Regions from separate parts of the Streptomyces sp. NPDC048604 genome, predicted to be linked through region 1. Evidence: riboswitches for the same ligand, from Rfam matches in the RefSeq annotation. Region 1 holds a riboswitch; each other region holds the start of a gene.
The links. A riboswitch is a leader RNA that binds a small molecule or an ion and turns the genes downstream of it on or off. The one in region 1 is predicted to bind thiamine pyrophosphate.
Positions count from the first base shown of each region.

Region 1 (10,101 bases):
CGCGAACTCGATACCGATGGAGCGTACAGCGGCGGGATCGTCCCTGACGGCGAGCATCCGCTCTTTCACGTCCGCGGGGAAGACCGCGTTGCTCAGCTGGGGCAGCCGGTCGAGGGTCTTCGCGGTCACAACGGGCATGACCTCGGGGATGATCGGGGTCTCGCAGCCCGCCCGCTCGGCGCTGTCACGCAGCCGCAGATATTTCTCCGGATCGAAAAACATCTGGGTGATCGCGTAGTCCGCGCCGGCGCGGCACTTGTCCACGAAGTGCCGGATGTCCGTGTCCCAGTCGGTGGAGCGGGGGTGCATCTCGGGGAAGGCCGCGACGCCGACGCAGAAGTCCCCGGACTCCTTGATCAGCCGCACCAGGTCGGCCGCGTACCGGACGCCCTCGGGGTGCTCGACCCACTCGCCCAGCGGATCGCCGGCCGGGTCGCCGCGCAGCGCGAGCATGTTCCGGATGCCGGCGTCCGCATACTGACCCAGCACGTTCCGCAGTTCGGCCACCGAATGGTCGACGGCGGTGAGGTGGGCGACGGGGGTGAGGATGGTGTCGGCGGCGATCTCGTGGGTGGTCTTGACGGTGCCGACGCGGGTGGTGCCGCCGGCGCCGTAGGTCACCGAGACGAAGCTCGGGCCGACCGCCTCGACGCGCCGCAGCGCGTTCCACAGGCTCCGCTCGCCCTTCTCGGTCCGGGGCGCGTAGAACTCGAAGGAGTACGACGTCTTGCCGGACGCGAGGATCTCGCGGACCGTGCGGGCGCGGTCGGAGCGGGTCGAAGCGGTTCCCAGTGCCATAGGGGCAGGTTAGACAAGGTCTATGCGCGGGCGAAGCGACGTCCACGAACTGGACACCTTTTTGGACACCCGTGTTCTCCCCGGGTTCCTCCGTACGGGTCTGGACACGCTCGCGGCCCGTACGCGGCTAGACGCGCTCGCGGACCCGCTTGGCCAGGTCGGCGGCGGCCGCACCCGGATCGTCGGCCTCGGTGACCGCCCGGACGACCACGATCCGGCGGGCACCGGCGTCCAGCACCTCGTCCAGGTTCCCGGCGTCGATGCCGCCGATGGCGAACCACGGCCGGTCCTGGGCGAGCCCCGCCGTGTACCGCACCAGGTCGAGGCCCGGGGCGTACCGGCCCGGCTTGGTCGGGGTGGGCCAGCAGGGGCCGGTGCAGAAGTAGTCGACGCCGGGCTCGACGGCCGCGGCGGCGGCCTCGGACTCGGCGTGGCAGGAGCGGCCGATCAGCACTCCCTCGCCGAGGATCGCGCGGGCGGCGGGCACCGGCAGGTCGCCCTGGCCGAGGTGGAGCACGTCGGAGCCGATGGCGTGGGCGACGTCGGCCCGGTCGTTCACCGCGAGCAGCTTGCCGTGCCGGCGGCAGGCGTCGGCGAACACGGCGAGGTGCTCCAGCTCCTCGCCGGCCTCCATGCCCTTGTCGCGGAGCTGGACGATGTCCACGCCGGAGGAGAGCACGGCGTCGAGGAACGCGGGCAGGTCTCCCTGGCGCTTGCGGGCGTCCGTGCACAGGTAGAGCCGGGCGTCGGACAGCAGGGTGTCCGACAGCTGGGCATGAGGCGTGGACATGAGGCGTTCCCCCCGGGTGGTGCGGCGGTGCGCGGGGCGGGCGGACCCGTCCCGTGCACCGCCTGTCGGATCCTGCGGTTGCGTCAGACGGCGAGCGCCTGGGCGCGGCGCTTCACCTCGGTGCCGCGATTCTCGCTCAGCGCCTGCGCGGGCGTGCCCGGCAGGGTCGGGTCCGGAGTGAAGAGCCACTCCAGCATCTCTTCGTCGGTGAAGCCGTCGTCCTTCAGGAGCGTCAGGGTGCCGCTGAGGCCCTTGACGACCCGGTCGCCGTCGATGAAGGCGGCCGGCACCTGAAGCGCCTTGTTCTCTCCACGGCGCACGGCGATGAGCTGGCCCTCCTTGACCAGCTGGCGCACGCGCGTCACCTCGACGTCGAGCATTTCCGCGATGTCGGGGAGGTAGAGCCAGGCAGGGACGAGAGCATCGATCTTTGCGTCAATCTCGGTCACGGGACAAGCCTGCCATCCAGGACCGACAGCCGGTAGTCGGGCCTACCGGAGTGCGGCCTTCAGAGGGACAGCCGGGTCCGCGGCGCGCTCCCGGTCGACCGGACTGCCCGCCTCGATCAGCCTGCGCCCCTGGGCGAGGTCCCGGGGGCGGCCGACGGCGAGCAGGGCCACCGGCACGTCGTCGCGCAGCCACAGCACCGACCAGGCGGCGTCGCCGGGCGCGCCGCGCCACAGCAGGGCGTCGGCGTGGGCGTGGTGTCCCGCGTACTGGACGAAGCGGCCGAACTGCTCGGACCAGAAGTACGGCACCGGGTCGTACGCGGGCGCGGCCGCGGGCCCGCCGGTGATCGCGGCGGCGACCGTGCGCGGGCCCTGCAGGGCGTTGTCCCAGTGGTGGACGAGCAGCCGCTCGCCGTAGCGGGCGGAGGGGAACGAGGCGCAGTCGCCGACCGCGTACACGTCGGGCAGGGAGGTGCGCAGCCGGTCGTCGGCGGTGACGGAGCCGTCCGGGCCCAGCGCGATGCCGGAGCCGGCGAGCCACTCGGTGGCGGGGCGGGCGCCGATGCCGACGACGACGGCGTCGGCGGGCAGCCTGCGGCCGTCGGCGAGCCGGACCTCGCCGGGGGCGAGCCGCTCGACGCGGGCGCCGGTGACGAGTGCGGCGCCGCTCTCGGCGTACCAGGCGGCCATCGGCTCCGCGACCTCGGCGGGCAGGGCCCCGGCGAGCGGCCGGCCGGCGGCCTCGACGACGGTGACGGCGCAGCCGGCCTCGCGGGCGGCGGTGGCGAACTCGGCGCCGATCCAGCCGGCGCCGACCACGACGATGTCGTGCCGGCGCTCCAGGACGGGCTTGAGGCGGGCGGCGTCGTCGAGGGTGCGCAGCAGGTGGACGCCGGGGACGCCCTCGGAGCCGGGCAGGGTGACCGGGTACGCGCCGGTGGCGAGGACGAGCACGTCGTACGGGACGGGGCCGGCCTCGGTGTCGACCTCGCGGTCCCCGGCGCGCAGCCCGGTGGCCTCGACGCCGAGGCGGAGTTCGACGCCGAGGGACTCGAAGTCGACGTCGAAGGCGGAGTCCTCGGCCTTGCCGAGGAGCACGGCCTTGGACAGCGGCGGCCGGTCGTACGGCTGGTGGGGCTCGGCGCCGATGAGGACGACCGGTCCGGTGAATCCCTGTTCGCGCAGGGCCACGGCGGTCTGGACTCCGGCCATCCCGGCGCCGACGACGACCACGCGCCGCTGCGGCGCCTGCTGCTGTGTCTGCTCCCGCTGCTCGCTCACCCGTCCACCTTACGCACCTGACGATCCGTCAGGAACCCGTGGGCTAGTCTGGCCGTCAACGTAGAGCACACGCGGGAGCCCGGACGCACCGGGCTGAGAGGGAGGCTGGCGGCCTCCGACCGTACGAACCTGATCCGGGTCATGCCGGCGAAGGGAGGGGCTGGACGCCCATGCACGCACGTACGAATGCGGACGTCCTCGTCGTCGGGGGCGGGATCGTCGGGCTGGTCACGGCCTGGCGCGCGGCGCAGCGCGGACTGCGCACCGCGGTCGCCGATCCGGAACCCGGAGGCGGGGCCGCGCGGGTCGCGGCCGGGATGCTGGCCGCGGTCACCGAACTCCACTACGGCGAGGAGACGCTGCTCGGCCTCAACCTCGCCTCCGCACGCCGCTATCCGCGGTTCGTCGCCGAACTCGCCGACGCCACCGGCCTGGACGTCGGCCACCGCGCCTGCGGCACCCTCGCGGTGGCCCTCGACGCCGACGACCGTGCGCACCTGCGCGAACTGCACGCGCTGCAGACGCGCTGCGGCCTGGAGTCGGTGTGGCTCAGCGGACGGGAGTGCCGCCGCCTGGAGCCGATGCTCGCGCCCGGGGTGCGGGGCGGGCTGCGGGTCGACGGGGACCACCAGGTGGACCCGCGACGGCTCGCCGACGCGCTGCTCGTCGCCTGCGAGCGGGCCGGGGTGGTGTTCCACCGGGCCTGGGCGGAGCGGCTGACCGTCGTACGCGACCGGGCGGCGGGGGTCGTCCTGGACGACGGCACCCCGCTCGCCGCGGACCAGGTGGTGCTGGCCGGCGGCAGCCTGAGCGGGCGGCTCGCGGGGGTGCCCGAGGACGTGCTCCCGCCGGTGCGGCCGGTGAAGGGGCAGGTGCTGCGGCTGACGGTGCCGCCGGCGTACGCGCCGTTCCTGTCCCGGACGGTGCGGGCGGTGGTGCGGGGCAGCCAGGTGTATCTGGTGCCGCGGGAGAACGGCGAGCTGGTGATCGGCGCGACCAGCGAGGAGCTGGGCTGGGACACCACGGTGACCGCGGGCGGCGTGTACGAGCTGCTGCGCGACGCGCACGAGCTGGTGCCGGGGCTGACCGAGCTGCCGCTGACCGAGACCCGGGCGGGACTGCGCCCCGGCTCCCCCGACAACGCGCCGCTGCTGGGCGCGACCGCCCTGCCGGGGCTGCTGCTCGCCACCGGGCACTACCGCAACGGGGTGCTGCTGACCCCCGTCACGGGCGACGTGATGGCCGAGATCCTGGCCACCGGGACGGCGCCGGAGGAGGCGCGCCCGTTCAGTCCCCGCCGTTTCTCCCCTTCGACCGTGCGTCAGGAGCAGCCCGTATGAACGTGTCCGTGAACGGCGAGCCCCGCGCGCTCCCCGCCCCCCTCTCCCTCGACGCGCTGGTCGCGACGCTGACGGCGGCGGCGTCGGGGGTCGCGGCGGCGGTGAACGAGACGGTGGTGCCGAGGAGCGAGTGGCCGGCGACGGTCCTCGCGGAGGGCGACCGCGTGGAGATCCTCACCGCGGTCCAGGGAGGCTGAGGACGATGGCGGACGACACGCTGGTACTCGGCGGCGCCGAGTTCACCTCCCGTCTGATCATGGGCACGGGCGGGGCCCCCAGCCTGGACGTGCTGGAGCGCGCGCTGGTGGCGAGCGGCACGGAGCTGACCACGGTGGCGATGCGTCGCCTGGACCCCACGGTGCAGGGCTCGGTGCTGTCCGTGCTGACCCGCCTGGGCATCAAGGTGCTGCCGAACACGGCGGGCTGCTACACGGCCGGCGAGGCGGTCCTGACGGCGCGGCTGGCACGGGAGGCGCTGGGCACGGACTGGATCAAGCTGGAGGTCGTGGCGGACGAGCGGACGCTGCTGCCGGACGGCGAGGAACTGTTGGCCGCGGCGGAGACGCTGGTCGACGACGGTTTCACCGTCCTCCCGTACACCAACGACGACCCGGTCCTCGCGCGCAAGCTGGAGGACGCGGGCTGCGCGGCGATCATGCCGCTCGGCTCGCCCATCGGCTCCGGCCTGGGCATCCGCAACCCGCACAACTTCGAACTGATCGTGGAGCGCGCGGGCGTCCCGGTGATCCTCGACGCCGGCGCGGGCACGGCGTCCGACGCGGCGCTGGCGATGGAGCTGGGCTGCGCGGCGGTGATGCTGGCGTCGGCGGTGACCAGGGCCCAGGACCCGGTGCGGATGGCCAGGGCGATGCGCCTGGCCGTGGAGTCCGGCCGACTGGCCCACGGCGCGGGCCGGATCCCCCGGCGCCACTTCGCCGAGGCGTCCTCCCCCGTCGACGGCCGCGCCCGCCTGGACCCCGAACGCCCCGCGTTCTGACCGGGGCCCCGCGGCGACGGCGGGGCTCCTGCGTCACAGGTGCGCTGCAGTGCACGGCGTACGGGCCGGGCAGGGTCCCGGGCCTCGTAGACTCGGGCGCGTGGATACGACGCTCAGGGACCCGCTCGTCGGGCAGCTGCTCGACGGCCGGTACCGCATCGACGCGCGTATCGCCGTCGGCGGCATGGCCACCGTGTACCGCGCCCTCGACACCCGTCTGGACCGCGTGCTCGCCCTCAAGGTCATGCACCCGGAGCTCGCCGCGGACGCCAGCTTCGTCGAGCGGTTCATCCGGGAGGCCAAGTCCGCCGCCCGCCTCGACCACCCGAACGTGGTCGGCGTCTTCGACCAGGGCGCGGACGGCGCGTACGTGTACCTCGCCATGGAGTACGTCGCCGGCTGCACCCTGCGCGACGTGCTCCGCGAGCGCGGCGCCCTCCAGCCGCGCGCCGCGCTCGACGTCCTGGAGCCCGTGCTCGCCGCGCTCGGCGCCGCGCACCGCGCCGGCTTCGTGCACCGCGACATGAAGCCGGAGAACGTCCTCATAGGGGACGACGGCCGGGTCAAGGTCGCCGACTTCGGTCTCGTCCGCGCCATCGGCTCCACCACCAACACCACCGGCACCGTCCTCGGCACCGTCTCCTACCTGGCGCCCGAGCAGATCGAGCACGGCACCGCCGACACCCGCGCCGACGTCTACGCCTGCGGCGTCGTCCTGTACGAGATGCTGACCGGCGGCAAGCCGCACACCGGCGACACCCCCGCCCAGGTCCTCTACCAGCACCTGAACACCGACGTCCCCGCGCCGTCCGCCGCCGTCCCCGGGCTCGCCCTGGACCTGGACGAGCTGGTCGCGAGCGCCACCGCCCGCAACCCCGACGTCCGCCCGTACGACGCCGTCGCCCTGCTCGCGCAGGCCCGCTGGGCTCGCGTGGCCCTCAGCGACGAACAGCTGGACCTCGTCCCGCCGCGGGCCCGCGCGAAGCAGGAGCCGGGGGACGCCACGGACGCCCCGGAGGACGTGGCCACCGACTCGCGCACCACCGTCATCCCGCGGCCCTCCGCCACCTCCCGCCTCGCCGTCCCCGCGGCGGAGGACCCGGCCCCGGAGCCCACCCCCGCGCAGCGTCCCGCGCCCGCCGGCGCCCTGCGCCGCCGGGGCCCGCTCGTCGCGGTCCTCGCCGTACTGCTGCTCCTCGGCGCCGGCTCCGGCGTCTGGTACATCAACTCCGGCCAGTTCACCCGCGTCCCCAGCGTCCTCGGCCGCACCGAGGCCCAGGCGACGAAGCGGCTGACCGACGCCGGCCTGGACGTCTCCGCCACCGAGCGCGCCTTCAGCGACACGTACGCCCGCGGCACCGTCATGGCCACCGACCCGGCCCCCGGCGACCGCATCCGCGGCAACGGCTCCGTCCGGCTCACCCTTTCCCGCGGCCCCGAGATCGTGAAGGTGCCCAACCTCAAGGGCGAGCCGCTCGCCGAGGCGAAGAAGCTGCTGGTCCGCGACGGTCTGGTCCCCGGCGTGGTCAGCCGCGCGTTCAGCGACGACATCCCGCAGGGCGCGGTGATCCGCACCGACCCCGAGCCCGGCACCGAGCGCCGCCCCGACTCCGCCGTCGCCCTGGTCGTCAGCCGGGGCGTCCCGATCGACGTCCCGGACGTCACCGGCGACGCCTCCGCCGACGCCACCACCACGCTCAAGGACGCCGGTCTGAAGGTCCAGGTCGCCCCCGAGCGGGTGCACTCCCCGCTCGCCGCCGGCACGGTCGCCGCCCAGTCCCTCGCCGAGGGCAGCCGGGCCGCGAAGGGCGACACCATCGTCCTGACCGTCTCCAAGGGCCCGCGCATGGTCGCCGTCCCCGACGTCACCGGCAAGGACGTGGACGCGGCCCGCACGGCCCTGGAGGGTGCGGGCTTCCAGGTCAAGATCGAGCGGGAGTTCCCGTTCCTCGGCAAGACCGTAAAGAGCCAGTCGGCCACCGGGACCGCCGCCGAGGGCAGCACGATCACCCTCAAGATCAAGGGAATCTAGAGACCCATGCGCAACCCCGTCGGCGGCCATGTCCCCGTGGCCGGCGGCCTCGCCAAGGTCGGTCTGGGATATGCCCGCGAGCTGCGCGCCGAGACCGTCCAGGTCTTCGTCGCCAACCCGCGCGGCTGGGCCACCCCGACCGGCGACCCGGCGCAGGACGAGCTGTTCCGCGCCCAGTGCGAGGCCGAGGACATACCCGCGTACGTGCACGCCCCGTACCTGATCAACTTCGGCTCGCACACCGAGGCCACCGTCGACCGCTCCGTCGAGTCCCTGCGGCACTCGCTGCGCCGCGGCCGCGCGATCGGCGCGCTCGGCGTCGTCGTGCACACCGGCTCGGCCACCGGCGGCCGCCCGCGCGCCGAGGCGCTGGCGCAGGTACGGGAGCGGATGCTGCCGCTGCTCGACGAGCTGACGCACGACGACGACCCGTTCCTGCTCCTTGAGTCCACGGCCGGCCAGGGCTTCTCGCTCTGCTCGCGCACCTGGGACTTCGGCCCGTACTTCGACGCGCTCGACCACCACCCCAAGCTGGGCGTCTGCCTCGACACCTGCCACATATTCGCCGCCGGGCACGACCTGGCCGGCCCGCACGGCATGACGCAGACCCTGGACCTGCTGGTGGAGACCGTCGGCGAGGGACGGCTGAAACTGATCCACGCCAACGACTCCCAGGACGTCGTCGGGGCGCACAAGGACCGGCACGCCAACATCGGCGCGGGCAACATCGGCGCCGAGCCGTTCCGCGAGCTCATGAAGCACCCGGCCACCGAGAACGTGCCGCTGATCATCGAGACGCCGGGCGGGAAGGAAGGCCATGCGGCCGACATCGCGCGGCTGAAGGAGCTGCGCGACTGATCCCGCCACGCCCTCGATCCGCCTTGAGGGAATACCCCTGGGGGGTATACGGTTCTTGCTGAGGCAGGAACCGTTACCGGACGTTGGGGGCCACTCATGCAGCACGACGCGCACGCACACCACCAGCACCACGAGGGGCACGACGCGGGGCACCACGAGGGGCATCACGCAGGGCACGACGCCCACACCGCGCACGCGGCCGGCGGCGCCTCCTGGGCGATGGCGGCGAAGGCGACGCTGCACTGCCTCACCGGCTGCGCCATCGGCGAGGTCCTCGGCATGATCATCGGTACCGCCCTGGGCTGGGGAAACGCGCCCACCATGATCCTGGCGATCGCCTTGGCGTTCGTCTTCGGCTACTCGCTCACCCTCTGGGCGGTCAAGCGGGCCGGACTGAGCCTGAAGGCAGCGATCGGCGTCGCGCTCGCCGCCGACACCCTCTCCATCACCGTGATGGAGATCGTCGACAACGGCATCCTGCTGATGATCCCCGGCGCGATGGACGCACACCTGGACGACGCCCTCTTCTGGGGCGCCCTCGCCTTCGCGTTCCTGATCGCGTTCCTGATCACCACCCCGGTCAACAAGTGGCTGATCGGCCGCGGCAAGGGCCACGCGGTGGTGCACCAGTACCACCACTGACCGCCCGCCCCGTGGGCCGGGTCAGAGCTCCGGGCCGTCGCCCGGCTCCTCCTGGTAGGAGTAGCGCTGCTCGGTCCACGGGTCGCCGAGGTTGTGGTAACCCCGCTCCTCCCAGAAACCCCGCCGGTCCGCGGTCATGTACTCCACGCCGCGGACCCACTTGGGCCCCTTCCAGGCGTACAGGTGCGGCACGATCAGCCGCAGCGGGAAGCCGTGCTCGGCGGTGAGCAGTTCACCGTCCTTGTGCGTGGCGAAAATCGTGCGGTCGGAGTCGAAGTCCGACAGCCGCAGATTGGCGCTGAAGCCGTACTCGGCCCAGACCATCACATGGGAGACGTTCGGCGCCGGCGGAGCGAGTTCGAGGATCGTCCGGGCGGGCACCCCGCCCCATTCGGCCCCCACCATGCTGAACTTCGTGACGCAGTGCAGATCGCCCACCACCGTGGAGAACGGCAGGGCCGAGAACTCCTCGTGGTTCCAGCACCGCTTCTCACCGTCGGCCGTCGCGCCGAAGACCCGGAACTCCCAGCGGTCCGGCTTGAAACGCGGCACCGGACCGTAGTGGGTGACCGGCCAGCCGCGCTGCAGTCGCTGCCCCGGCGGAAGATCCACCTGCCCCGCTTCCCGGTGTTCTCCGCTCTCCGGCTGACCCATGTCCACCATGGTGACAGACCGGGAGGGGTGGTCATGACCAGGGCACCCTTGAATGGGACAACTCCCACTAAGCCTGCACTTACTGGACGACCCCCGGTCGTGGTGCAAGGATGCGGCCATCCTGCCCAGTCACGACAGAGACATGCGTGGAAGGAGCCGCTGCGATGCAGGGCGACGCCGAGGTCCTCGAGTTCCTCAACGAGCAGCTGACCGGTGAGCTGACAGCCATCAACCAGTACTGGCTGCACTACCGCATCCAG
Region 1 is NZ_JBICVX010000017.1:126,422-136,522, reverse strand. It holds gene metF (methylenetetrahydrofolate reductase [NAD(P)H]) at 1-798, opposite strand, end outside; gene thiE (thiamine phosphate synthase) at 926-1,588, opposite strand; gene ACGFMM_RS29900 (Rv2175c family DNA-binding protein) at 1,672-2,037, opposite strand; gene ACGFMM_RS29895 (NAD(P)/FAD-dependent oxidoreductase) at 2,080-3,318, opposite strand; TPP riboswitch at 3,380-3,491, shown strand; gene thiO (glycine oxidase ThiO) at 3,489-4,658, shown strand; gene thiS (sulfur carrier protein ThiS) at 4,655-4,855, shown strand; gene ACGFMM_RS29880 (thiazole synthase) at 4,861-5,655, shown strand; gene pknB (Stk1 family PASTA domain-containing Ser/Thr kinase) at 5,756-7,687, shown strand; gene ACGFMM_RS29870 (deoxyribonuclease IV) at 7,694-8,545, shown strand; gene ACGFMM_RS29865 (DUF4396 domain-containing protein) at 8,642-9,187, shown strand; gene ACGFMM_RS29860 (sulfite oxidase-like oxidoreductase) at 9,209-9,841, opposite strand; gene bfr (bacterioferritin) at 10,006-10,101, shown strand, end outside.

Region 2 (10,101 bases), on a different contig from region 1:
ATGCACTTCACCCGCATGTCGTCGTACGAGAACAACCCCGTCCCCACCATCGTCCGCGGTGAGGGCACCTACATCTACGACGACAAGGGCAGGAAGTACCTCGACGGCCTCGCCGGCCTGTTCGTGGTCCAGGCCGGACACGGCCGTACCGAGCTCGCCGAGGTGGCCGCGAAGCAGGCCCAGGAGCTCGCCTTCTTCCCGGTGTGGTCCTACGCCCACCCGAAGGCCGTCGAGCTGGCCGAGCGCCTCGCCAACGAGGCCCCCGGCGACCTGAACAAGGTCTTCTTCACCACGGGCGGCGGCGAGGCGGTCGAGACCGCCTGGAAGCTGGCCAAGCAGTACTTCAAGCTGACCGGCAAGCCGACCAAGTACAAGGTCATCTCGCGCGCGGTCGCCTACCACGGCACCCCGCAGGGCGCCCTGTCCATCACCGGCCTGCCCGGCCTGAAGGCCCCCTTCGAGCCGCTGGTCCCCGGCGCGCACAAGGTCCCGAACACCAACATCTACCGCGCCCCGCTCTTCGGCGACGACCCGGAGGCCTTCGGCCGCTGGGCCGCCGACCAGATCGAGCAGGAGATCCTCTTCGAGGGCCCCGACACCGTCGCGGCCGTCTTCCTGGAGCCGGTGCAGAACGCCGGCGGCTGCTTCCCGCCGCCGCCCGGGTACTTCCAGCGGGTCCGCGAGATCTGCGACAAGTACGACGTTCTGCTCGTCTCCGACGAGGTCATCTGCGCCTTCGGCCGCCTCGGCACCACCTTCGCCTGCGACAAGTTCGGCTACGTGCCGGACATGATCACCTGCGCGAAGGGCATGACCTCGGGCTACTCCCCGATCGGCGCCTGCATCGTCTCGGACCGCCTGGCCGAGCCGTTCTACAAGGGCGACAACACCTTCCTGCACGGCTACACCTTCGGCGGCCACCCGGTCTCCGCGGCCGTGGGCCTCGCCAACCTCGACCTGTTCGAGAAGGAGAAGCTCAACCAGCACGTGCTCGACAACGAGGGCAACTTCCTGTCGACGCTGCAGAAGCTGCACGACCTGCCGATCGTCGGCGACGTCCGCGGCAACGGCTTCTTCTACGGCATCGAGCTGGTGAAGGACAAGCACACCAAGGAGTCCTTCAACGACGAGGAGACCGAGCGCGTCCTGTACGGCTTCCTCTCCAAGGCGCTGTTCGAGAACGGCCTGTACTGCCGTGCCGACGACCGTGGCGACCCGGTCATCCAGCTGGCGCCGCCGCTGATCTCGGACCAGTCCACCTTCGACGAGATCGAGGGGATCCTGCGCGCCACCCTCTCCGAGGCCTGGACCAAGCTGTAACCGGCCTCGACACGCGCCACGCCGCCCTCACGGCGTGACCCCGGCCCGGGCATGCCGCCATCCGAGTGGATGGCGGCGGCCCGGGCCGCGTGCTGTCCGTACAAGCGGATCTGAATCCTTACGGTGCCGAGTGAGCCACGTGACCCACAGGCCCGTCTCCTCGTTCCCCCGTACGGGGGAACACACATCAGATCCGACAACGAGGTGTACGCGATGGTGGCCCCACCGGACAACGACGTGCTCTGGGCACGCTCCCTGCACCACTCCCTCGGAGGCACCCCCGCCCTCGGCGGCGTCTCCCTCGGCGTCCGCGAGGGCGAGATCCTCGCCGTCACCGGCCCGCGCGGCAGCGGCAAGACGACCCTGCTGCGCTGCCTGTCCGGCCAGCTGGTCGCGGACAAGGGCGAGGTCTGGTTCAACAGCGGGCCCGTGCACACCCTGAGCCTCGTCCAGCGCGAGCGGCTGCGGCGCGACCGGTTCGGCTGGATCGACCCCGAGCCCGGCCTCGTCCCCGAGCTGACCGCCTGGGAGAACGCCGCCCTGCCGCTGCTCCTGCGCGGCGTCTCGCACCGCACCGCGAAGTCCGCCGCCACGGAGTGGCTGGACCGGCTCGACATCGGCGCCGCCGCACGGAAACGGCCGCAGGACCTCACCCAGTCGGAGCGGCAGCGGATCGCCACCGCGCGCGCCCTGGTCACCACGCCGTCCGTGCTCTTCGCCGACGAGCCCACCGCCACCCTGCACCGCGCCGACGGCGCCCAGGTGCTGCGCACCCTGACCGCCGCGGCCCGCTCGCACCGGATCACCGTGCTCATCGCCACCCACGACCCCGAGGTGGCCGCGCTCGCCGACCGGGCCGTCGGGCTCGTCGACGGCCGCCGCGTCGCCACCGCCCCGCCGACGGGTTCGGAGGGCCGCGCCGCGTGCTCGCTCTCCGTCTGACCCGGGGCTCCCACCCGCTGGTCCTGCTGCGGCGGCTGCTCGTCGCCGCAGCGGCGGCGGGCGTGGGCTTCCTCCTGCTGTGCACCCTCGGCTACGCCGCCGGGCACCCCGCGCAGGCGCCGGGCTCCTCGCTGCGGCTGCTGTGGTGCGTGATCCCGCTGGCGGCGACCGTGCAGTTCGCCGTCGCCGTGGCCCGTACGGACCCCAGCACCCGGCCCCGGCCAGGCCTGTCCGCGGTCGGGCTCGGACCCGCCCGGCTGACCGCGCTCGCCGCGGCCTCCACGGCCGTCGCCTGCACCCTCGGCTCGGCCCTGGCGCTGCTGTTCTATCTGCACCTGCGCGGCGACATCACCGGGCTGCCGTTCGACGGGGCCGCCGCGGAGCTGCTCGCCGCCGACCGGCCGATGCCGCTCGCCGCGGCGCTCACCCTGCTCGCCGTGCTGCCGGTGGCCGCCGCGACCGCCGCCGCGCTGGCGCTGCGGCCGCGACCCGCCGGGGGCGACGAGGCGCGCGTCGGGGACATGCCCGGCGGGCTGCCCTGGGGCGTGGCGCTGCTCGCGTCCGGGCTCGCCGTGGAGACGTACGCGGCCCGCGCCGGGGGCGAGGCGGCGACGCTGCCCGGCCGCTTCGAGGCCGGCCCGATCGGCGTCCTCGCCGGCTGGGCGCTCACCGCCGCCGGCCTGGCGCTGGCCGGCCCGGCGCTCGCGTACGTGTCGGGCCGGCTGCTGCAGGTGTTCCGCCCCGGAGCGACACGGCTCCTGGCGGGCCGGGTCCTGATGGCGGAGGCGGGCCGGATCGGCCGCCCTCTGGGGGTCGTCGCCGCCGTGGCCTCGGCCGCGCTCGCCGCGGCGACGGTCGGGGGCCTCGGCCCGGGCGGCTCGGGTCCCCTGACGGTCCTGGGCGCGACGCTGGTCGTCGCCTGCACGACCGCGACCCTGCTGACCGCGGCCCTGGAGTCCAAGCAGACGCGCACCCACACGGCTCAGGCCCTCCAGCGGCTCGGCGCCCCGCCCACGGTCCTGCGCACCGCGGCCCTGCTGCGCGTCGCGGCCCTGCTGGCCGTCTTCGTCCCGCTGACCTGGACGGTCGCCACCCTGGCCGCGGCGCCGCTGAAGGGCTGACCGCTCCGCGGACCGGCGCTCAGGGCTCGGGGCTCAGGGCTCACGGCTCAGGGCTCGTCAGGGCTCCTCGGCTCCTCGCCGAGCAGGACGACCTCGTCCGGCGCAAAGGCGACGCCCACCTCCGTACCGGGTTCCGGGGCCTCCCGGAGGGTGACCTCGGCCTCCAGTGCGGGGGCGTCCCCGGTCGGGCGGAGGAGGAGGGCGGCGTGGTGGCCGCGGAACGTACGGGCCTCGACCGTGCACGTCAGGCCCTCGCCGGGGGCCACGAGACGGACGCCGGTGGCGCGGATCATCAGACGGACCGGGCCCTGCGGGGAACCCGGCGGGACCGGCACCTCACCCCAGGGGGTCTGCGCGGACCCGCCCGACACCGTCACCGGGACCACGTTGTCGAAGCCGAGGAAGCGGGCCACGAACTCCGAGGCGGGCCGCTGCCACACCTCAAGAGGCGTACCCGACTGTGCGATCCGGCCGTCCCGCATCACCACCACCCGGTCGGCCAGCGCGAACGCCTCGCCCTGGTCGTGCGTCACGGCCAGCACCGTCGTCCCCAACCGCCCGAACAGCTGCCGCAGTTCGACGACCAGCCGCTCCCGCAGCCCGCGGTCCAGCTGGCCCAGCGGCTCGTCCAGCATCAGCAGCCGGGGCCGCGGCGCGAGCGCCCGGGCCAGCGCCACCCGCTGCTGCTCACCGCCGGACAGTTCGGCGACCGCCCGCCGCTCCGCTCCCGGCAGCCCGACCAGATCCAGCAACTCCCCCACCCGTACGGCCTGTTCGGCACGGTCCGCGCCGTGCATGCGCAGCCCGAACGCGACGTTCCCGGCCACGTCCCGCTGCGGGAACAGCTGGTGGTCCTGGAACATCAGGCCCACCCCGCGCCGGTGCACCGGCACCCCGCTCTGGTCCGCGCCCCCGAGCAGCACCCGGCCGCCGTCCAGCGCCTGCAGCCCCGCGACGGCGCGCAGCAGCGTGGACTTGCCGCTGCCGCTCGGCCCGAGCACGCACACGATCTCGTGCTCGGCGACCTCCAGGTCCACCGCGTCGAGCGCGGCGCGCGCCCCGAACCGCACCGTCGCAGCGTCCAGCCTCAGCATCAGAACTCCCCGGAGGTCCGCTCGGTGCGCAGCCGTTCGAGCAGCAGCAGGGCCGCCGCGCACACCACCATCAGAATCGTCGACAGGGCCATCGCCTGCCCGTAGTTGAGCTCCCCGGGCCGGCCGAGGAGACGGGCCACCGCCACCGGCAGCGTCGGGTTGTCGGGCCGGGCGATGAACACCGTCGCCCCGAACTCGCCCAGCGACACCGCGAACGCGAACCCGGCGGCGATCAGCAGCGCCCGCCACACCATCGGCAGGTCCACCTCCCGCCAGGCCCGCAGCGGCGAGGCCCCCAGCACGGCCGCGGCCTCCCGCAGCCGCACGTCGACCGCCCGCAGCACCGGCAGCATCGTCCGTACCACGAAGGGCACGCCGACCAGCGCCTGCGCCAGCGGCACCAGGATCCAGGAGGACCGCAGGTCCAGCGGCGGCTCGTCCAGGGTGATCAGGAACCCGAAGCCGACGGTCACCGCCGAGACCCCCAGCGGCAGCATCAGCAGCGCGTCGAAACCGCGCACCAGCCGCCCGGCCCGCCGGGTGAGCGCGGCGGCCGCGAGCCCGCCGATCAGCAGCGCGATGCCGGTGGCGACGACCGCGTACTCCAGCGAGTTCCCGATCGCCTCCAGCGGCGGTACGAGGAAGGTGCCGGCCTCGTCGAGCGAGCCCAGCGCCCGGTAGTAGGCGAGGCCGTACCCGTCGGGACCGGCGAAGGACCGCTCCACCAGCGTGCCCAGCGGCAGCAGGATCAGCAGCGCCACCGACGCCAGCACCCCGCCGAGCAGCGCCCACTGGCCCGCCCCGCGCGGCCGGCGCGCCGTGCTCCCGGCGGGGACCAGCTGCAGCGCGGTCTCCTTGCGCCGCACCGTCCGGGCGTGCACCGCGAGGATCGTGCCCACGGCGACGAACTGCACCAGCGTCAGCACCGCCGCCGTCGGCAGGTCGAGCAGCCGGGCGGTCTGCCGGTAGATCTCCGCCTCCAGCGTGGAGTACGACGTCCCGCCGAGGATCTGCACGACGCCGAAGGAGGTGAAGGTGAACAGGAAGACCATCAGCGCCGCCGCGGCCACCGACGGCGTCAGCGCGGGCAGCGTCACCCGCCGCCACGCCTGCCAGCGGGACGCGCCGAGCACCCGCGCCGCCTCCTCCTGCCGCGGGTCGAGCTGCGCCCACAGACCGCCCACGGTCCGGACGACCACCGCGTAGTTGAAGAAGACGTGCGCGAGCAGGATCGCCCACACCGACGTGTCGAGCCGCAGCCCCCACAGTTCGTCCGTCAGCCCGCCCCGGCCGACAAGGGCCAGGAACGCCGTGCCGACCATGACCGTGGGCAGCACGAACGGCACGGTCACCACGGCCCGCAGCACCGTCTTGCCGGGGAAGTCCAGGCGGGCGAAGACATACGCGCCGGGCAGCGCGACCAGCAGCGTCAACGCCGTCGACGCGGCGGCCTGCCAGAGCGTGAACCACAGCACCTCGAGGATGTCCGGCCGGCTCAGCGTCTCGCCGATCCGGCCGAACTGCCAGGTCCCGTCGGTCCTCACGCCGCGGGCGACGATCGACACGACGGGCCAGGCGAAGAAGACCGCGAAGAACGCGACGGGCAGGGCCATCAGGCCGAGCCGCACCGCGCTCCCGCGCAGGTCCCGTACCACCGGCCGGCCGGCGGGGGCCCGGCCTACTTCAGGACGAGCGACGACCACGACTGGATCCACTGCTCACGCTTCTCGGCGATCTTCTCCGGAGCCATCGTCTGCGGCTGGGCGATCACCGCCCCGTGCTTCGTGAACAGCTCCGGCAGGGCCGCGTCCTTCGTCACCGGGTTGACGAACATCTGCAGCGGCATGTCGTCCTGGAACTTCTTCGAGATCAGGAAGTCGATCAGCTCCTTGCCGCCCTCGGCGTTCTTCGCCCCCTTCAGCAGGCCCGCGAACTCCGTCTGCCGGAAGCAGGTGCCGGTGGAGACGCCCGTCGGGGCCTCCTTCGGCTGCGGCTCGGAGTACAGCACCTCGACCGGGGGGCTGGAGGCGTACGAGACGACCAGCGGCCGGTCGCCCTTGGCCTTCTTGCCGCCCGCGGAGCCGGAGAACTCCTGGTTGTAGGCGAGCTCCCAGCTGTCGACGGTCTTCACGCCGTTGGCCTTGAGCTTCGTCCAGTAGTCCTGCCAGCCCTCGTCGCCGTACTGCGCGGCGGTGCCGAGCAGGAAGCCGAGGCCCGGGGAGGAGCGCTCGGGGTTCTCCACCACGAGCAGGTCCTTGTACGCGGGCTTCGCCAGGTCGTCGAAGGTCTGCGGCGGGGCGAGCTTCTTGTCGGCGAAGTACTTCTTGTCGTAGTTGACGCAGATGTCGCCGGTGTCGATCGGGGTGACCCGGTGCTCGGCCTTGTCGAGCTGCAGCGCGGCCGGGATCCGGTCCAGGCCCTTGGCCTCGTACGGCTCGAAGAGGCCGTTGTCCAGGCCACGGGAGAGCAGGGTGTTGTCGATGCCGAAGAAGACATCGCCCTGCGGGGAGCCCTTGGTGAGGATCTCCTTGTTGAGGGCCTCGCCGGCGTCGCCGCTCTTGAGGACCTTGACGGTGAGACCGGTCTGCTTCGTGAACTCGGCCAGCACCTCCTTGGAGGCGTTGAACGAGTCGTGGCTGACGAGCGTGACGGTCTTGGACTTCGTGCCCTCGCCGGCGGTGTCGGCCTTGTCGCTGCCGCACGCGGCCAGCGTCGTGACGCCGAGCGCCGCGACGAGCGCGACGGCGGCGGCCTTCTTGGTGCTCACTGATTCCTCCTGGGTATGACCAGGAGAAGACGCGGCCCTGCCCGCGGCCGGGGACGTGCGGATCCACCGGCTGCGGGCAGGGCGCAACAGCTCGAGTAACGACCGAACTTCCTACCCAGAATGACCTGGGCGAGGTTCAGAGGGTCTGCGGCCGCTGTGCCTGTTCAACAGCGTGTTACCGCACTCTCAGCGCTGTGGCGCTCCCCTGTCGGAATATGCAGATGTACGAGGCCCAGACTACCGTTCGGCCGCGGCGAGCTGTCCGCAGGCTCCGTCGATCTCCTGGCCGCGGGTGTCCCGGACGGTCACCGGGACGCCGTGCGCGGCGATGGCCTCGACGAACGCCTTCTCGTCCTCGGGGCGGGAGGCGGTCCACTTCGAGCCGGGCGTCGGGTTGAGCGGGATGAGGTTGACATGCACCCGCTTGCCCTTCAGCAGCCGGCCGAGCAGGTCACCACGCCAGGCCTGGTCGTTGATGTCGCGGATCAGGGCGTACTCGATGGAGATCCGGCGGCCGGACTTCTCCGCGTACTCCCAGGCGGCGTCGAGGACCTCGCGGACCTTCCAGCGGGTGTTGACCGGCACGAGGGTGTCACGCAGCTCGTCGTCGGGGGCGTGCAGGGAGACGGCGAGGCGGCACTTGAAGCCCTCGTCGGCGAACCGCAGCATCGCCGGCACCAGGCCGACGGTGGAGACGGTGATACCGCGCTGCGACAGTCCGAGGCCGTCCGGCTCCGGGTCGGTCAGCCGGCGGATCGCGCCGACGACCCGGTTGTAGTTGGCGAGCGGCTCGCCCATGCCCATGAAGACGATGTTGCTCAGGCGGGCGGGGCCGCCGGGGACCTCGCCGTCGCGCAGGGCGCGCATGCCGTCGACGATCTGGTGCACGATCTCGGCGGTCGACAGGTTCCGGTCCAGGCCGGCCTGGCCGGTGGCGCAGAACGGGCAGTTCATGCCGCAGCCGGCCTGCGAGGAGATGCACATGGTGACCCGGTCCGGGTACCGCATCAGCACGGACTCGACGAGCGTGCCGTCGTGCAGCCGCCACAGCGTCTTACGGGTGGTGTCCTCGTCGCACGAGATGTGCCGGACCACCGACATCAGGTCGGGCAGCAGCTCCCCGGCGAGCTTCTCGCGGGCGGCCGCCGGGATGTCGGTCCACTGGGCCGGGTCGTGCACGTACCGCGAGAAGTAGTGCGTCGACAGCTGCTTGGCGCGGAACGGCTTCTCGCCGATCGCGGCCACGGCGTCCTTGCGCTCCGCGGGCGTGAGGTCGGCGAGGTGCCGCGGCGGCTTCTTGGCTCCGCGCGGCGCGACGAAGGTGAGCTCTCCCGGTGCGGGGCGGGCCATGGCAGGTACTCCTCGTAATGACGAAAGGCGCGCCGCTCGGAGCAGCGCGCCCTTCCAGGGTAACGGCACGGGAAACCTCCGGCCGAAACCACAGCTCTCAGCCGGAGCCGCAGACAGCCCCGGCTCAGCCCGAACCGACGAACACGACCAGCAGCAGCCACACCACCGGGGCCGTGGGCAGCAGCGAGTCCAGGCGGTCCATGATGCCGCCGTGACCGGGGAGCAGGGTGCCCATGTCCTTGATGCCGAGGTCGCGCTTGATCATCGACTCGCCGAGGTCGCCGAGCGTCGCGCTCGCCGCCACCGCCAGGCCGAGCAGCAGACCCTGCCACCACGTCCCGTCGTCGATCAGCAGCTCCATGCACAGCGCGCCGGCCGCCATCGCGAACGTGACCGCGCCCAGCAGGCCCTCGCGGGTCTTGCCGGGGCTGATCCGCGGGGCCAGCTTGTGCTTGCCGAAGCGCCAGCCGATCGCGTACGCGCCGGTGTCGCTGACCACGGTCAGCAGCAGGAACGTCAGCACCCGCTCGGGCCCGTCGTCCGCGGTCAGCATCATGGACACGAACGTCGCCAGGAACGGCACGTAGAACGCGGCGAAGACGCCGGCCGTGACGTCCTTCAGGTACCCCTCGGGGGGTTCCGTCATGCGCCACACCAGCACCGCGAGCGCGGTCAGCGCCATCGCGACCCAGGCGCCCTCCGCACCGCGCACGTACCCGGCCACGACCATCGCCGCGCCGCCGACCGCGAGCGGGACGAGCGGGGCCTTGATGGCCTTGCGTTCCTGCAGGCGGGTGGTGAGCTCCCAGAGCCCGACGACGACGGCGACCGTTATGACGCCGACGAACGCGGCCTTCCAGATGAACAGGGAGGCGATGATGACGGCACCGAGTCCGACGCCGACCCCTATCGCCGCTCCCAGGTCACGTCCCGCGCTCTTCTTCTGCGGGGGCGGGGGCGGCGTGGACATGGGCTCCTGGTCTCCGGCGGCCGGAACATCGGGCACGATGGGCATGGGCGCAGTCTGCTGCGCCCGATGCTGATCGTATGCGGGACCCGCCGGAAGCGGCCCCCCGGGACCCGCCGGGGCGGGTCCCTGGTCGGGTCCCCAGACACCGGCGGGGGCCGGGGGGGCTCCCCAGGAAGAGTCGTTCATCAGACCTCGAGAAGCTCGGCTTCCTTGTGCTTGAGCAGCTCGTCGACCTGCGCGACGTACTTCGCGGTCAGGTCGTCGAGCTCCTTCTCCGCGCGCCGGCCCTCGTCCTCGCCGATGTCGCCGTCCTTGATGGCCTTGTCGATGGTCTCCTTGGCCTTGCGGCGCACGGAGCGGATCGAGATCTTCGAGTCCTCGGCCTTGCCCTTGGCGACCTTGATGTACTCGCGGCGGCGCTCCTCGGTGAGCTCCGGGAACGTCACACGGATGATGTTGCCGTCGTTGCTCGGGTTGACGCCGAGGTCGGAGTCGCGGATGGCCTGCTCGATGTTGCGCAGGGCGCTCTTGTCGAAC
Region 2 is NZ_JBICVX010000002.1:607,227-617,327, reverse strand. It holds gene ACGFMM_RS06665 (aspartate aminotransferase family protein) at 1-1,320, shown strand, start outside; gene ACGFMM_RS06660 (ABC transporter ATP-binding protein) at 1,534-2,262, shown strand; gene ACGFMM_RS06655 (hypothetical protein) at 2,244-3,383, shown strand; gene ACGFMM_RS06650 (ABC transporter ATP-binding protein) at 3,431-4,477, opposite strand; gene ACGFMM_RS06645 (ABC transporter permease) at 4,477-6,090, opposite strand; gene ACGFMM_RS06640 (thiamine ABC transporter substrate binding subunit) at 6,156-7,244, opposite strand; TPP riboswitch at 7,335-7,461, opposite strand; gene rlmN (23S rRNA (adenine(2503)-C(2))-methyltransferase RlmN) at 7,482-8,594, opposite strand; gene ACGFMM_RS06630 (phosphatidate cytidylyltransferase) at 8,719-9,750, opposite strand; gene frr (ribosome recycling factor) at 9,750-10,101, opposite strand, start outside.
Region 2: another riboswitch for thiamine pyrophosphate. It lies ahead of ACGFMM_RS06640 (thiamine ABC transporter substrate binding subunit); the one in region 1 lies ahead of thiO (glycine oxidase ThiO).

Region 3 (7,921 bases), on a different contig from region 1:
ACCCCAACGGCACCGACCTCCTCGCCGCAGCACGACGCTACGGACTACGCGTCCCCGACGACCTCCTCCTCGTCTGCTGCAGCGAATCCACCGTCTACGCCACCACCGAACCCCCCATCACCACCCTCTCCCTCAAACCCCGACGCATCGGCACCGCCGTCGTCCAACTCCTCATCGACGCCATCGAAGGCATCGACACGGACGGACCGGTGGAGCAGGTGATACCGACGGAGCTGATCGTCCGGACGTCGTCGCAAAGGCGCTCGCCCCGGACGACGGTCAGCCCGCCCCGGTCGCCCGCGCAGGACTAGACCTTCCCAATTGGGGCGAAACAACCGGTGAACCGGGAGTGGACCCCGATTCACCACCCCTGGTGCGTCACACAGAGGGAGCGTCATTCCTATGATGGGCGCACGACATCGCGGACCACCCCGACCAGGTCGGTCCGCGATGTGCAGGGCGGTCGCGACGGTGGTGGAGGGGTCGATGACTCAGGGGGCCGGTCAGGAACCCGTGGTGCGGACGGCCACATTGCGTGATTTCCGTGTGCCGCCTTATGCACGGGTGCCGGTGCAGGGCCATTCCGCCTCGCCGGTCGCCGGAAACCCGTACGCCACGGAAATCCCGCCGGTGGAGGGCTCTTCGGCCACCCCGGTCGCTGCGGCCACCCCGGCCACCCCGGCCACATCCGCGCAGGCAGTACCCGCGCAGACCACGGTCCCGCCGACCACGGTCCCGCCCGCCGCGCCCGCGCCGGCCGCCCCCTCCCAGGGCACGGCCTCGCCGCCCGACGCGCCGCAGGCCGAGCCCGCCGGCTCGGGGCACCCCGGCAACGCCGTCCCCGCGGACGAGTTCCCCGACGGCTACACCCCCACCGCGCGCGACCTCCCGGTGATCAACCGGGGCGACACCCTCCAGGTCCGCGTCGAACCGGCCGCCGAGCCCGCCCCCGCGCCCCGGCCCGACGGCCCCGGCCCGCTCTACGTGGTCGGCGACGTGCACGGCTACCTCGACGAACTCCTGGTCGCCCTGCACGAACAGGGCCTGATCGACTCCGAGGGCCACTGGTCCGCCGGCAACGCCCGCCTGTGGTTCCTCGGCGACTTCACCGACCGCGGCCCCGACGGCATCGGCGTCATCGACCTCGTCATGCGGCTGTCCGCCGAGGCCGCCGCGGCCGGCGGCTACTGCAAGGCCCTCATGGGCAACCACGAGCTGCTGCTCATCGGCGCGAAGCGCTTCGGCGACACCCCCGTCAACTCCGGGGCCGGCACCGCCACCTTCCAGGCGGCCTGGCTGCTCAACGGCGGACAGAAGCACGACATGGACCGCCTCCAGGACGTCCACCTGCAGTGGATGTCCCGGCTCGACGCCGTGGCGCAGGAGGACGGACACCTCCTGCTGCACTCCGACACCACCGCGTACCTCGAGTACGGCGACACCATCGAGGACGTCAACGACACCGTCCACGAAGCCCTCAACCGCAACGACGCGGACGAGTGCTGGGACCTGTTCCGCAAGTTCACCAAGCGCTTCGCCTTCCGCGACGAGGCCGGCCCCCAGGCCGTACGGGAGCTCCTCGCCACCTACGGCGGCACCCGCATCGTCCACGGGCACAGCCCCATCCCGTACCTCCTCGGCCAGGTCGGCGGCGAGAACGGGGACGGCGAGGACGGCTCCGGTCCGGTGGTCGAGGGGCCGCACGTGTACGCGGACGGGCTCGCGATCGCCATGGACGGCGGCGTGACCATGGCCGGAAAGCTGTTGGTGCAGCGGCTCCCGCTGCATGACTGAGCCCGGGGCCGGGAAGGCGATTTACGGAAACCCCCTGTCACCGCGTGCCGTCCCGGCTCTACCATCTGCCTATCCGTAGCAGGCTCTCCTCCGTTTGTGCCCAACCGCCCGTGCTCCGCGGGTGATCCGGCCTTCGGAGCATCGGGGGATGCACATGAATGTGGCTCCACACCTGCTGACCGAGGACCGCGCCGAGTTCGAGCGGATCCTCGACGACGCACTGCGCACCGCGCACGAACGTCCGGATCTCGCCGAGATCGGGAAGCGGCTCAACGCCGAGCAGCTGCGCACGATGGCGTTGAACGCGACGGCCCTCATCGCCACGGCGGCGACGGCCGAGTACGAGCACTTCGTGAAGGTCCGCCAGGACTTCCGCTCGCCGCCGGCCCGGCCGAGCGTGATGGACGCCGTCCTGTCCCGGGGCGACGACGACGAGGAGCTGAGCGGCCCGGGCGCGGGCTTCGCGGCCGTCGTCACCGTCCTGGCGCCGATCCTCGCCGGGCTCGCGGCGGTGATCTTCCTGCTGTTCGGCTCGGTGCTCCAGGCGGTCGGCGCCGCGCCGGACTTCGCCGGGGCGCTGATCACCGCGGGCTGGTTCTTCACGGCGGTCACCGCCTTCGGCCTGCTGTGCGCGGCGATCGGGCTGCTCCTGACGGCCCTGCGCAACAGCGCCACCGAGGTCCCGGCGCAGGAACCGGGCGGTGAGCTGCCCGACGAGGTGTCACGGGCCCGGGAGGCGTGGCGGCACGCCCTTCTGGAACGCGGCATCATCCCGTTCCTGCGCGACGCCCTGGCCGACCCGAGCGCCGGCCCGGCCTCCTCCGGTCCGCCGCATCCGCAGCACCGCTACCCGAAGGTCGGCTACAGCGGTCCGGACTTCACCAGCCCCGACGAGGGCAAGTCCGAGGTCCGTCCGTCCTTCACCAGCCCGGACTTCACCAGCCCCGACTTCACGGCCCCGGACTTCAGCACGGCACCGGAATCAAACCCGGACGCGGACTCGGACGTGGATTCGGATGCGGACTCGGACGACGAGCCCGACGCTCCGCGCAACTGAGCTGAGCCCGACAGAAGGAACGGCCGGCGACTCCCCCGAGGTGTCGCCGGCCGTCCCGTTCCGTCCCGGTCCGGGCTACTCCGCCATCGGCAGGTAGACCCGGTTCCCGGAAGCGGCGAACTCGGCGGACTTCTCCGCCATGCCCGCCTCGATCTCGTCGGCCTTCAGATCGCCGCCGTGCTCGCGGCGGATGTCCTGCGAGATCTTCATCGAGCAGAACTTCGGGCCGCACATCGAGCAGAAGTGCGCCGTCTTCGCCGGCTCCGCCGGAAGCGTCTCGTCGTGGAACTCACGGGCCGTGTCCGGGTCCATGGCGAGGTTGAACTGGTCCTCCCAGCGGAACTCGAAGCGGGCGTCCGACAGCGCGTCGTCCCACTCCTGCGCCCCCGGGTGGCCCTTCGCCAGGTCCGCCGCGTGCGCCGCGATCTTGTACGTGATCACGCCGGTCTTCACGTCGTCCTTGTTCGGCAGGCCCAGGTGCTCCTTGGGCGTGACGTAGCAGAGCATCGCGGTGCCCCACCAGGCGATCATCGCCGCGCCGATGCCGGAGGTGATGTGGTCGTACGCGGGCGCGACGTCCGTGGTCAGCGGGCCGAGCGTGTAGAACGGCGCCTCTTCGCAGATCTCCTGCTGGAGGTCGATGTTCTCCTTGATCTTGTGCATCGGGACGTGGCCCGGGCCCTCGATCATGGTCTGCACGTTGTGCCGCTTGGCGATGGTGTTCAGCTCGCCCAGCGTCTTCAGCTCGGCGAACTGCGCCGCGTCGTTGGCGTCCGCGATCGAGCCGGGCCGCAGGCCGTCGCCGAGCGAGTACGTCACGTCGTACGTCGCGAGGATCTCGCAGAGCTCCTCGAAGTTCGTGTAGAGGAAGTTCTCCTTGTGGTGCGCGAGGCACCAGGCGGCCATGATCGAGCCGCCGCGGGAGACGATGCCGGTCTTGCGGCGGGCGGTCAGCGGCACGTACGGCAGCAGCACGCCGGCGTGGACCGTCATGTAGTCGACGCCCTGCTCGGCCTGCTCGATGACCGTGTCCTTGTAGATCTCCCAGGTCAGTTCCTCGGCCTTGCCATCGACCTTCTCCAGGGCCTGGTAGAGCGGCACGGTGCCGATCGGCACGGGGGAGTTGCGAAGGACCCACTCACGGGTGGTGTGGATGTTGCGGCCGGTGGAAAGGTCCATCACCGTGTCCGCGCCCCACTTGGTGGCCCAGGTCATCTTCTCCACCTCCTCCTCGATGGAGGAGGTGACGGCGGAGTTGCCGATGTTGGCGTTGACCTTCACCAGGAACCGCTTGCCGATGATCATCGGCTCGATCTCCGGGTGGTTCACGTTCGCCGGCAGCACCGCCCGCCCGGCGGCGATCTCCTCGCGGACGACCTCGGGAGAAACGTTCTCGCGGATCGCGACGTACTCCATCTCCGGGGTGATCTCGCCCCGGCGGGCGTACGCGAGCTGCGTCACCGCCTGGCCGTCGCGGCCCCGGCGGGGCAGCCGGGGACGGCCGGGGAAGACCGCGTCGAGGTTCTTCAGACCGCCGCGCGGCGAGGTGTGCTTGATGCCGTCGTCCTCGGGACGGACGGGACGGCCCGCGTACTCCTCGGTGTCGCCGCGGCCGATGATCCAGTTCTCGCGGAGCGGCGGCAGGCCGCGCCGGACGTCGGTCTCCACGCCGGGGTCGGTGTACGGACCGGACGTGTCGTACAGCGTCACGTCCTTGCCGTTGGTGAGGTGCACCTGCCGAACCGGCACCCGGAGGTCGGGGCGGGAGCCCTCGACGTACCCCTTGTGCCAGCCCGGCTTCCGCTCGGCCTGGTCGGAGGCCTGGTCAGCGGCCTGATCGGCGGCAGGCGTGCGTGCATCCTGAATGGTCATGAGACCTACTCCCTACGCCGGCATTACCCGGTAACAGGTTCGGCGGTCGGCGCAGCCTCCTCCCGTACGTACATCGGTACGCGCGTACGGTGATCAGCGCCCTCTCAGCCCGGTGCTCCGAGCTCCCGCGTGTGCAAAGGTGTCACCACGCTAGCGTTTCCCCTGGCGTGCTGAACAGAGGGCCCCCCTCGTTCTTGCGATGATCGGTCGGTGACTTCCACGCAGCGGAACCCCGAACCGGACGACCAAGGGCAGGACGGCGGCCACGGACACGGCCATGCCCACACCCACAGTCACGGGCCGGCAACGCCTGTCTCCCGCCATCTGCGCAAGGTCATCGCCGCGGTGCTGATCCCGTTCGCCACCGCCGTCGTGGTCGGGCTGGTGGTGCTCTGGCCGGGCGGTGCGCCCGCGCACGAGCGCACCGGCGTGGGCTTCGACCGGCAGACCGAGCAGGGCAAGGTCGTCTCGGCCGAGAAGATCGACTGCAAGGACGTCAACGCCGCCCAGGTCCCGCCCACCGGCGACACCTCGACCCCGCAGGGCCGCGAGGCCGTGAACGCCCAGCAGGGGGAGTGCACCAAGGCGACCGTCGAGGTCACCACGGGCCCGCAGAAGGGCCGTACGTTCACCGAGATCGTGCAGCCGGACGCGCCCCGCCAACTCCACGAGGGCCAGGGCGTGGTGGTCGCGTACGCCCCGGACGCCCCGCGCGATCTGCAGTACTCCGTGGCCGACGTGAACCGGAAGGTTCCGCTCACGGTGCTCGCGCTGATCTTCGCGCTCGCGGTGGTGGCCGTGGGACGGATGCGCGGCGTGATGGCGCTGATCTCGCTCGCGGCGAGTTTCGTCGTCCTGACCTTCTTCATCCTGCCGGCGATCCTGCAGGGCTCGAACCCGCTGGTGGTGGCGGTGGTCGGGTCGAGCGCCATCATGCTGATCGCGCTCTACCTGTGCCACGGCCTGTCGGCCCGGACCTCGGTGGCGGTCCTCGGCACGCTGATCTCGCTGCTGCTGATCGGCCTGCTCGGCTCGGTGTTCGTCGGCTGGGCGGCGCTGTCGGGGAACACCGACGACTACACCGGTCTGATCCACGGCCTCTACCCGGAGATCGACATGTCCGGCCTGCTGCTCGCGGGCATCATCATCGGCTCGCTGGGCGTGCTCGACGATGTGACGGTGACCCAGACCTCCGCGGTCTGGGAGCTGCACCAGGCGGATCCGCGGATGGGGCCGCGCGCGCTGTACCGGGCGGGCATCCGGATCGGCCGGGACCACATCGCGTCCGTGGTCAACACGCTCGTCCTCGCCTACGCGGGCGCTGCGCTGCCCCTGCTGCTGCTGTTCTCGATCGCGCAGAGCAGCGTGGGGAACGTGGCCAACAGCGAGTTGGTCGCGCAGGAGATCGTCCGGACGCTGGTCGGCTCGATCGGACTGGTCGCCTCGGTGCCGGTCACGACGGCACTGGCGGCGCTGGTCGTCTCGGCCGACCGGCCGGGGGACGGAGCGGGAGAGCCCGCGAAGCGCCGGCCGGCTCGGGGCGGACGGCGCCGACGCGCGAAGTAGCGGACCGTCAGCCGGCGTTCTCCTCGGCGAGGATCTTGCCGAGCGCCGCCTCCAGGGAGTCCTCGAAGTCCCCGAGGGTGCGCTCCTGGCCGAGCGGGACCAGCTTGTCCGTACGGTCCAGGAAGGCGACCAGCGGCGGGGCGCTGGCCCGGAACAGGGCCCGATCGGTGCCCACCTGGAGCCGGATGGAGACGTCCGAGAGGTCCTCCGGCTCGGTGGGCGCGATGTGGACGTCGCCGTCACCGCTCGGCCTGTTGATCCCGTCGAGCAGCAGCTCACGGCCGAACGCCCAGGTCACAGGCGCGTCGCCGGGCAGGTGGAAGGTCATCCGCACCGCGTAGGGATCCCTGGTCTCGTACCGCAGCTCCACCGGGATCCGGAAGGAGAGCTCCTCGGAGACGAGGAAGCTCATCAGGACCTCGGCCTGCACCGACTCGCGCATCGTGTACCCCGCAGTAGATGAAGCAGTTCTGACAAGACAGCTGTGGAAAGCAGTGACCTGTGGCGAAAACGGCCAGGAACGATCCCCCATGGCCCTCTTGACGCCATCGTGGTCCAAGCGTTTGGAGATCACAAGGAGTGATTTTTCAGATACTGATAGAGAACGCGAGAGAACTCAAGAGCCTTCCGATCTCATTCCGTAGTTGTTCGACTGCGGGGAGCAACCGATTTGCCTGGTGGAGGGGGAGGGAAATGGCCATGGCGGCCGCAGTTGACCCCACGGTGATGGGGATCGCGGCACAGACCGTGCCGAGTGCATATTCCTGACGTTCGATTGCGGGCTCCATTCGCCCCATATCGCCCAAACGCTCCAAAAGCGCCCGTCGGTTACGCACCGTGTACGGAGTGAGTGCTTCGACCGGATGCCGGTCGAGATGGTCTTGACGGCTTTTCTCGTCCAGTTGACTGAGCAGGCACTGGCCGATCGCATGTGCGTGTCCGGTTTCGCGGAAGTCCGCCCATTCGTCGACGGCGGGGACGGCGGGCGTGTCGGCGACGGCGACGAGTTCGATCTCGCCCTCGCGGTAGATCGCGAAGTACACCGGGACGCCGATCGAGTCGCGCCAGAAGGCCAGCGAATCCTCGATCTTGCTGCGACGATTCTGCACGGCTCCCCCGCCGGCCAGCCGGCCGGCCGCGTCGCCGAGGACGAACACGCCCTTCTCGCGCCGCAGATAGCCCTCGTACGTCAGCGTACGGAGCAGGTGGTACGTGGTGGGGAGGGCCAGACCGGCCTCCCTGGCGAGCTGTTTGGCGGGGGCCCCGTCCTCGTGGGAGCCCACGGCCTCCAGGAGCCTCAACGCCCGCTGCACCGAGCCGATCAGGGTCGGCGCGCTCGGCGCGGCCGTCTGCGGAGCGAAAGCCGTGGCCACAAGGTCACCCCCAGGGCGTGTCGACGGGTGGGCGCACCCGTCCGCGGGGGCCTCCCCCGCTCACCTGCCGCACTCCACGGACCGGACGTTGAATCCACGGGCCAGGGGGTTCGACAACGCCTCAATTCCCAGGGCGGCAGCGGTTTTCCACTCTAATGGCAGCCCCTGGGGTGCAGGGGTTTCACCCGGGGCTTATCCCCCGGCCGGGCTAATACCCGGCCAGGAGGCCATACCGATCAGTAGCTTGTGCTACCAGTCG
Region 3 is NZ_JBICVX010000004.1:219-8,139, forward strand. It holds partial or broken gene ACGFMM_RS09310 (substrate-binding domain-containing protein) at 1-311, shown strand, start outside; gene ACGFMM_RS09315 (metallophosphoesterase) at 487-1,794, shown strand; gene ACGFMM_RS09320 (hypothetical protein) at 1,943-2,851, shown strand; gene thiC (phosphomethylpyrimidine synthase ThiC) at 2,927-4,723, opposite strand; TPP riboswitch at 4,716-4,862, opposite strand; gene ACGFMM_RS09330 (YibE/F family protein) at 4,934-6,289, shown strand; gene ACGFMM_RS09335 (SsgA family sporulation/cell division regulator) at 6,297-6,731, opposite strand; gene ACGFMM_RS09340 (IclR family transcriptional regulator) at 6,877-7,662, opposite strand; gene ACGFMM_RS09345 (DUF5326 family protein) at 7,912-7,921, opposite strand, start outside.
Region 3: another riboswitch for thiamine pyrophosphate. It lies ahead of thiC (phosphomethylpyrimidine synthase ThiC); the one in region 1 lies ahead of thiO (glycine oxidase ThiO).